2 regions of the Streptomyces sp. NPDC002467 genome follow, and region 2 is predicted to be linked to the other one. Evidence: riboswitches for the same ligand, from Rfam matches in the RefSeq annotation. Region 2 holds a riboswitch; the other holds the start of a gene.

Region 1 (4,544 bases), on a different contig from region 2:
GACGCAGGACCGCCGCAAGGAGTACATCAAGGTCGCGCGTACCAAGGCCGAGGACTCCAAGGTCTCGATCCGCGCCGTCCGCCGCAAGGCGAAGGACGCCCTTGACAAGCTCGTCAAGGACAAGGAAGCCGGCGAGGACGAGGTGCGCCGCGCGGAGAAGGAGCTCGACGACACCACCGCGAAGTACGTCGCGCAGGTGGACGAGCTCCTGAAGCACAAGGAATCCGAGCTGCTCGAAGTCTGATGAACGACTCTTCCTGGCAGCCGGAGCCGGTTCCGGCGGGTCCCGCATACGATGCGCTGGTGGGCCCGCACACTCGGCCCATGCCCATCGTGCCCGATGCCGCCGGCCGTGACTTCGACGACCGGGAAGCACGCGATCGGGGGGCCGCCCCGGACGGCGGCCCCCTCTTCCGCGACGAGACGCCGCCGCAGGAGCCCATGCCCAGCCCCCCGCCCCCGCCTTCGCAGGCACCGCAGGACCCCCCGCCCCCGCCGCAGAAGAAGCGTGCGGGGCGGGACCTGCGCGCCGCCATAGGGGTCGGCGTCGGCCTCGGCGCGGTGATCTTCGCTTCGCTCTTCATCGTCAAGGCGGTCTTCGTCGGCGTCGTCGTCGTCGCGGTCGTCGTGGGTCTGTGGGAGCTCACCTCCCGGCTGCAGGAGAAGAAGGGCATCAAGGCCCCTCTCGTCCCGCTCGCGGTGGGCGGCGCGGCCATGGTCATCGCCGGGTACGTCCGCGGCGCCGAGGGAGCCTGGGTCGCGATGGCCCTGACCGCCCTCGCGGTGCTGGTGTGGCGGATGACCGAGCCGCCCGAGGACTACCTCAAGGACGTCACCGCGGGAGTCTTCGCGGCGTTCTACGTACCGTTCCTCGCCACCTTCGTCACGATGCTGCTCACCGCCGACGACGGTCCGCAGCGCGTGGTGACCTTCCTCGTGCTGACCGTGGTCAGCGACACCGGGGCCTACGCGGTGGGCTGGCGCTTCGGCAAGACGAAGCTCGCGCCGCGCATCAGCCCCGGCAAGACCCGCGAGGGGCTCTTCGGAGCCGTGGCCTTCGCCATGGCGGCGGGCGCCCTGTGCATGGAGTTCCTGATCGACGGCGGTGCCTGGTGGCAGGGCCTGCTGCTGGGGCTCGCGGTCGCGGTCAGCGCCACGCTGGGCGACCTCGGCGAGTCGATGATCAAGCGGGACCTCGGCATCAAGGACATGGGCACCCTGCTCCCGGGGCACGGCGGGATCATGGACCGCCTCGACTCGCTGCTGCCCACCGCCCCGGTGGTGTGGCTGCTGCTGGCGGCCTTCGTGGGTACGGGCTGACCTGGGAAAAGGCGTCGTAGGACGCCGGGCGGTTACTCTAGAAAGGCGCGCTGCTTCTGCGGCGCGCCTTTCGTCTTACAAGGAGTACCTGCCATGGCCCGCCCTGTTCCGGGAGAGCTCACCTTCGTCGCACCGCGCGGAGCGAAGAAGCCTCCCCGGCACCTCGCCGACCTCACGCCGGAGGAGCGCCGCGAGGCGGTCGCCGCGATCGGCGAGAAGCCCTTCCGGGCCAAGCAGCTCTCCCAGCACTACTTCGCCCGGTACGCGCACGACCCGGCCGAGTGGACCGACATCCCGGCCGCGTCGCGCGAGAAGCTCCAGCAGGAGCTGCTGCCCGAGCTGATGAACGTCGTCCGCCACATCTCCTGCGACGACGACACCACCCGCAAGACCCTGTGGAAGCTGCACGACGGCACGCTCGTCGAGTCCGTGCTGATGCGCTACCCCGACCGGGTCACCATGTGCATCTCGTCGCAGGCCGGCTGCGGCATGAACTGCCCGTTCTGCGCCACCGGCCAGGCCGGTCTGGACCGCAACCTGTCCACCGCCGAGATCGTGCACCAGATCGTCGACGGCATGCGCGCCCTGCGCGACGGCGAGGTCCCGGGCGGCCCCGCCCGACTGTCCAACATCGTCTTCATGGGCATGGGCGAGCCCCTCGCGAACTACAAGCGCGTCGTCGGTGCCATCCGCCGGCTCACCGACCCCGAGCCCGACGGCCTGGGCCTGTCCCAGCGCGGGATCACCGTCTCCACCGTCGGCCTGGTCCCGGCCATGCTGCGCTTCGCCGACGAGGGCTTCAAGTGCCGCCTCGCCGTCTCGCTGCACGCGCCCGACGACGAGCTGCGCGACACGCTGGTCCCGGTGAACACCCGCTGGAAGGTCCGCGAGGTCCTCGACGCCGCCTGGGAGTACGCCGAGAAGTCCGGCCGTCGCATCTCGATCGAGTACGCGCTGATCCGCGACATCAACGACCAGGCCTGGCGCGGTGACCTCCTGGGCCGGCTGCTCAAGGGCAAGCGCGTCCACGTCAACCTGATCCCGCTGAACCCGACGCCCGGCTCCAAGTGGACCGCCTCGCGGCCCGAGGACGAGAGGGCCTTCGTCGACGCGATCGCCCGCCACGGCGTGCCGGTGACCGTACGGGACACCCGCGGCCAGGAGATCGACGGCGCGTGTGGGCAGCTCGCCGCCTCGGAGCGCTAGATTCCGGTCCTGATCGATCATGTTCGGCCACGGGGTACCCTGTGGCCGAACCAATTTCATATTCCGACAGGGGAGCGCCACAGCGCTGAGAGTGCGGTATCCGTCATCCGCAGACCCTCTGAACCTCGCCCCGGTCATTCGGGGTAGGAAGTTCGGTCACCACTCAAGCTGTTGCGCCCTGCCCGGCGTCCGCTCCCACAGAGCGCCGGGCAGGGCCGCGTCTTCTCCTGGACATCCCAGGAGGAATCACCAGTGAGCACCACCAAGAAGATCGCGGGCGTCGCGCTCGCGGCCGCGCTGGGCGTCACCACGCTCAGTGCCTGCGGCGGCGGCGACGCCAAGGACAAGAGCGCGGGCGGGACCGAGAGCCCCAAGTCCAAGACCGTCACGCTCGTCACGCACGACTCCTTCAACGTGACCGAGGCGGTCCTCAAGGAGTTCGAGCAGCAGAGCGGCTACACGGTCAAGGTGCTGAAGTCCGGGGACGCGGGCGCCGCGCTGAACCAGGAGATCCTCACCAAGGGCTCCCCGCGCGGCGACGTCTTCTTCGGCGTGGACAACACCCTGCTCTCGCGCGCCCTCGACAACGGCATCTTCACCCCGTACGAGGCCAAGGGCCTGGCCGGCGTGAAGCCCGAGTACGTGCTCGACAAGCAGCACCGGGTCACCCCGATCGACACCGGCGACATCTGCGTCAACTACGACAAGGCCTACTTCGCCGACAAGAAGATCGCCCCGCCGCAGACCCTGGACGACCTGGTCAAGCCGGAGTACAAGAACCTGCTGGTCACCGAGAACGCCGCGACCTCGTCGCCCGGCCTCGGCTTCCTGCTCGCCTCCGTCGGCAAGTACGGCGAGGACGGCTGGAAGGACTACTGGAGCAAGCTGAAGGCCAACGGCGTCGAGGTCGTCGACGGCTGGGAGCAGGCCTACAACGAGCGCTTCTCCGGCTCCGCGGGCGGCAAGAAGGCCAAGGGCGACCGCCCGCTGGTCGTCTCCTACGCCTCCAGCCCGCCGGTCGAGGTGCTGTACGGGGAGCCGCAGCCGGCCGAGGCCCCGACGGGCGTCGCCACCGGCACCTGCTTCCGCCAGGTCGAGTTCGCGGGCCTGCTCAAGGGCGCGAAGAACACCGAGGGCGGCAAGGCGCTCGTGGACTTCCTGATCGGCAAGAAGTTCCAGGAGGACATGCCGCTCCAGATGTTCGTGAACCCCGTGACGAAGGACGCTTCCCTGCCGGAGCTGTTCACCAAGCACGGCGTGGTGGTCGAGAAGCCCGAGAACGTGGCCCCGGAGACCATCGCCAAGAACCGTGAGCAGTGGGTCTCGGCATGGACCGCGCTCGTCGTGAAGTAAGCGGTACCGAGGGAGCGGTCGCGGCGGCGGGGGGCGCCGCGCCGGTCCCGGCGGGGGGCGTACGCCATCCCGTGCGCGAGTCCGGGCGGGCCACGGCCGTGCGGCTCGCGCTGATGATCGTGCCCCTGGCCTTCTTCGGGCTGTTCTTCGCCTACCCCGTCGCCGCGATCCTCGGGCGCGGCCTGAAGACCGACACCGGCTGGCAGTTCGGCCGGATCACCGAGGTGATCACCCGGCCCGACATCGCCGGCGTGCTCTGGTTCACCACGTGGCAGGCCCTCGCCTCCACCGCGCTCACCCTGGTGATCGCGCTCCCGGCGGCCTACGTCTTCGCGCGCTTCGAGTTCCCCGGCAAGCAGCTGCTGCGGGCCCTGGTGACCATCCCCTTCGTGCTGCCCACCGTGGTCGTCGGCACCGCCTTCCTCGCACTGGTCGGCCGGGGCGGGCTGCTGGACGAATTGGTGGGGGTCCGGCTCGACACCACCGTCTGGGCCATCCTCCTCGCGCACGTCTTCTTCAACTACGCCGTCGTCGTACGCACCGTCGGCGGGCTCTGGGCCCAGCTGGACCCGAGGCAGGAGGAAGCCGCCAGGGTGCTCGGCGCCGGGCGCTTCGCCGCCTGGCGGCGGGTGACGCTGCCCGCCCTGGCCCCCGCGGTGGCCGCC
Region 2 (4,544 bases):
TCGACCGGACCGACCGGCTCGTTCCGCTCGGGCAGGAGCGGAACCTGGGTGATTTCGAGGAGAACCTCGACGAGGCGCTCGGCAAGATCCTCGCCGAGGCGCAGCAGAACGAGCAGAACGCGGGCTGACGCCTCTCGCGTGGCCGTGCGGGCAAAGGCGCCACGGGCAAAGGCGCCACAGGTAAAGGCACCAAAAGCAATACGGGCCACACCTGCACCATGTGAAACACCGGCCACAGCTGAAACGCAGCGGAATGCCGGCGTCCGCCGACGCCCCTTTCCCGTTCCTCGGGAACCGCCGTTCAGCGCTTGCGCCGCCGGCCCCGGCCGCCGCGGACCGGTCCCGAGGCCGGCGAGGCGGCCGGGGATCCCGGTCGGTCGGCCGATACGACCAGCGCGGCCAGTGCCGTGGTCACCGGGACCGAGGCCACGAGCCCGATCGAACCCACGAGGGTCCGTACGATCTCTTCCGCGACCAGCTCGCTGTTGGCCACGGAACCCATGCTGCTGTTCGCGATCGAGAACAGCAGCAGCAGCGGCAGGGCGGCGCCCGCGTAGGCCAGTACGAGCGTGTTGACCACCGACGCGATGTGGTCGCGGCCGATCCGGATCGCCGCCCGGTAGAGCCCGCGCGGGCCCATCGACGGGTCGGCTTGGTGGAGTTCCCAGACGGCCGAGGTCTGGGTGACCGTCACGTCGTCGAGCACGCCCAGGGATCCGATGATCACACCTGCGAGCAGCAGGCCGCTCATGTCGATGTGCGGGTAGAGCCCGTGGATCAGACCGGTGTTGTCATCGGTGTTGCCGCTGAGGAAGGCCCAGTCGATGAACACCGAGCCCAGCAGCCCGATCAGCAGCAGCGAGACCAGCGTGCCGAGGACGGCGACGGAGGTGCGGGCCGTCAGTCCGTGGCACATGTACAGGGCGATCAGCATGATGGCGCTCGCCCCGATGACGGCTACGAGCAGCGGGTTCGAACCCTGGAGGATGGCCGGGAGGATGAAGAGGGTCAGCACGCCGAAGCTGACGACCAGCGCGATCAGGGCGAACACCCCGCGCATCCGCCCGACGACCACCACCGCGAGGGCGAAGATGCCCGCCAGCAGCGCCAGCGGGAGCTTGCGGTTCACGTCGATCACCGAGTACTGGAGGTCGTGCGGGGCGTCCGGCGCGTAGGCCACGACCACCTCCTGGCCCTTCTCCAACTGCCGGGGCGCACCCGGCTGGACGACCTCGACGAAGGTCCGCCCCTTCTCCGGGCCCGTACCGACCTCGACGGTGGCCTTCTTGCACTCCCCCGTCTGCGCGGCCTGCGCCTCGCGCCCCTCCGGGGTGGACGTGTCGCCCGTCGGAGGCACCTGCGAGGCGTTCACGGATTTGCAGTCGACACGCTCCAGCGAGACGACCGTGGCCTGCTGGGTCTGACGGTCGAAACCGACGCCCGTGCGCTCGTGGGCGGGCGCTCCGCCCGGCCAGAGCACCGCCATGCCGACGAACACGGCGGCGGTGAAGGGGATCAGTACGGCCGCGATGACCTTGCGCAGGTGCTTCGAGCCGGGCGCCGCCGGACCGTGGCCGTGCCCGTGTCCGTGGCCGCCGTGTCCGTGACCTCCGTGGTCGTGGCCGGGACCGTGACCCTGGCCGGGCGCATGACCGGAGTCGTGCCCTGGACCTGAGTGCTCGTGGCCGGTGTGGTCATGGGGCTCGGTGGGCTTCGTGGGGGGGTGCAGCGAAGACGTCACCGGCAGATCATCGCAAGAGATGAGGGGGCCCACTGTTCAGCACGCCATTGATGACGCTAGCGTGGGGGCTACTTTGCACAACGCGGGAGCTCGGAGCACCGGGCTGAGAGGGCGCTGATCACCGTACGCACATCACGGATGCGTACGGGAAGAGGCTGCGTCGACCGCCGAACCTGTTACCGGGTAATGCCGGCGTAGGGAGATCAGGTCTCATGACCATTCAGGACGACGCACGCACGCCTGCCGTCAGCCAGGGCGACGACGGCCAGACCGAGCGCCAGCCGGGCTGGCACAAGGGATACCTGGCGGGCTCCCGCCCGGACATCCGGGTGCCGGTCCGCCAGGTCCACCTCACCAACGGCAAGGACGTGACGCTCTACGACACGTCCGGTCCGTACACCGACCCCCAGATCGAGACCGACGTCCGCAGGGGCCTGCCCCCGCTGCGCGAGAACTGGATCATCGGCCGCGGCGACACCGAGGAGTACGCGGGCCGTCCCGTGCGCCCCGAGGACGACGGCATCAAGCACACCTCGCCGCGCGGCGGGCTCAAGAACCTCGACGCGGTCTTCCCGGGCCGCCCCCGCCAGCCCCGTCGGGGTCGCGGCGGCGCCGCCGTCACGCAGCTCGCGTACGCCCGCCGGGGCGAGATCACCCCGGAGATGGAGTACGTCGCGATCCGCGAGAACGTCTCCCCCGAGGTCGTGCGCGAGGAGATCGCCGCAGGTCGCGCGGTGCTTCCGGCCAACGTGAACCACCCGGAGATCGAGCCGATGATCATCGGTAAGCGGTTCCTGGTGAAGGTCAACGCCAACATCGGCAACTCCGCCGTCACCTCCTCCATCGAGGAGGAGGTGGAGAAGATGACCTGGGCGACCCGCTGGGGCGCGGACACGGTCATGGACCTCTCCACGGGCCGCAACATCCACACCACCCGCGAGTGGGTCCTGCGCAACTCCCCCGTGCCGATCGGCACCGTGCCGCTCTACCAGGCGCTCGAGAAGGTCGACGGCCGTGCCGAAGACCTGACCTGGGAGATCTACAAGGACACGGTCATCGAGCAGGCCGAGCAGGGCGTCGACTACATGACGGTCCACGCCGGCGTGCTGCTCCCGTACGTCCCGCTGACCGCCCGCCGCAAGACCGGCATCGTCTCCCGGGGTGGCTCGATCATGGCGGCCTGGTGCCTGGCGCACCACAAGGAGAACTTCCTCTACACGAACTTCGAGGAGCTCTGCGAGATCCTCGCGACGTACGACGTCACCTACTCGCTCGGTGACGGTCTGCGCCCCGGTTCGATCGCGGACGCCAACGACGCGGCGCAGTTCGCGGAGCTGAAGACGCTCGGCGAGCTGAACACGATCGCCAAGCGGCACAACGTCCAGACCATGATCGAGGGCCCCGGGCACGTCCCGATGCACAAGATCAAGGAGAACATCGACCTCCAGCAGGAGATCTGCGAGGAGGCGCCGTTCTACACGCTCGGCCCGCTGACCACGGACGTCGCGCCCGCGTACGACCACATCACCTCGGGCATCGGCGCCGCGATGATCGCCTGGTGGGGCACCGCGATGCTCTGCTACGTGACGCCCAAGGAGCACCTGGGTCTGCCCAACCGCGACGACGTGAAGACCGGTGTCATCACGTACAAGATCGCGGCCCACGCCGCCGACCTGGCCAAGGGTCACCCGGGCGCCCAGGACTGGGACGACGCCCTGTCGGACGCGCGGTTCGAGTTCCGCTGGGAGGACCAGTTCAACCTGGCCCTCGACCCGGACACGGCCCGCGAGTTCCACGACGAGACCCTTCCCGCCGAGCCGGCCAAGACCGCGCACTTCTGCTCGATGTGCGGTCCGAAGTTCTGCTCGATGAAGATCTCGCAGGACATCCGCCGTGAGCACGGCGGTGACCTGAAGGCGGACGAGATCGAGGCGGGCATGGCGGAGAAGTCCGCCGAGTTCGCGGCCTCGGGCAACCGCGTGTACCTGCCGCTGGCGGACTGACCTCCGCTGCGGCGACACGGAACGGCCCGCGACACCGAGGGGGGAGTCGCGGGCCTTTTCCGCTTTCGGGAGGGGGTGGCCGTCAGGCGGGGACCTGGGCGGCCAGGCCGAGCTTGCGCCGGGCGAATTCGAGGTTCGCGAGGATCCGGTCGTGCTCCTCCAGGGGGAGTTTGCCCTCCTCCAGGAGGCGTTGGCAGCACTCCAGCGATTCCTGGTACTCGCCCACCCAGTAGGAGGCCACCGCGAGTTCGTCGAGCGCGCGCCATTCGTGCCAGGCGAACTCGACGAACAGGATGTCGTCCGGGGCCGGGATCCGCACCGCCTGCCGGGCGAAGGTGTAGGCGAGGGGCCAGCGGCTTTCGAGGCGGCAGAGGCGGGCGAGCTCGCCGAGGGCCTCGGCGCGGTTGGGGCGGCTCTCGTACGCGCGCAGGAACCGGTCGACCACCTCGGCCGCCGGCCGCTTGAGGCCGGCCGCGAGCCGTGCCGCGTAGAGCCGGGCGCAGTAGGTCTCCTCGACCCAGCCACCCATGGCGACGCGGTGGTCGTAGGCGGCCAGGGACTTCTCCGGTTCTCCCGCGTCGCGCCAGCTCTGGGCGAGGTAGAAGGCGTACCGGGTGTTGCCGGGCTCCTTCGCGAGTCCTTCGGTGAGGACTTCGGCGTCGCGCAGGTACTTCGCCCGCTGGCCGCCTTCGCGGAGACGTGCCCCGCCGCCGACGGAGAGGATGTTGAAGCCCTCGATCACGTCGCGGCTGTAGTCGGTGCCGCATTCGATGTACTCGTGGAGTACGCCCACGTACCGC

Evidence for each region. Region 2 has a riboswitch for thiamine pyrophosphate ahead of thiC (phosphomethylpyrimidine synthase ThiC). Riboswitches for the same ligand answer to the same signal wherever they lie in the genome.
Region 1: it holds a riboswitch for thiamine pyrophosphate, as region 2 does, so the genes downstream of both, ACFYYJ_RS24795 (thiamine ABC transporter substrate binding subunit) here and thiC (phosphomethylpyrimidine synthase ThiC) in region 2, are expected to answer to the same signal.

Annotation. Positions count from the first base shown of each region.
Region 1 is NZ_JBIARJ010000012.1:155,198-159,741, forward strand. It holds gene frr (ribosome recycling factor) at 1-244, shown strand, start outside; gene ACFYYJ_RS24785 (phosphatidate cytidylyltransferase) at 244-1,320, shown strand; gene rlmN (23S rRNA (adenine(2503)-C(2))-methyltransferase RlmN) at 1,414-2,526, shown strand; TPP riboswitch at 2,585-2,694, shown strand; gene ACFYYJ_RS24795 (thiamine ABC transporter substrate binding subunit) at 2,779-3,879, shown strand; gene ACFYYJ_RS24800 (ABC transporter permease) at 3,993-4,544, shown strand, end outside.
Region 2 is NZ_JBIARJ010000001.1:501,195-505,738, forward strand. It holds gene ACFYYJ_RS02375 (SsgA family sporulation/cell division regulator) at 1-128, shown strand, start outside; gene ACFYYJ_RS02380 (YibE/F family protein) at 302-1,774, opposite strand; TPP riboswitch at 1,814-1,959, shown strand; gene thiC (phosphomethylpyrimidine synthase ThiC) at 1,954-3,744, shown strand; gene ACFYYJ_RS02390 (glycosyltransferase) at 3,827-4,544, opposite strand, start outside.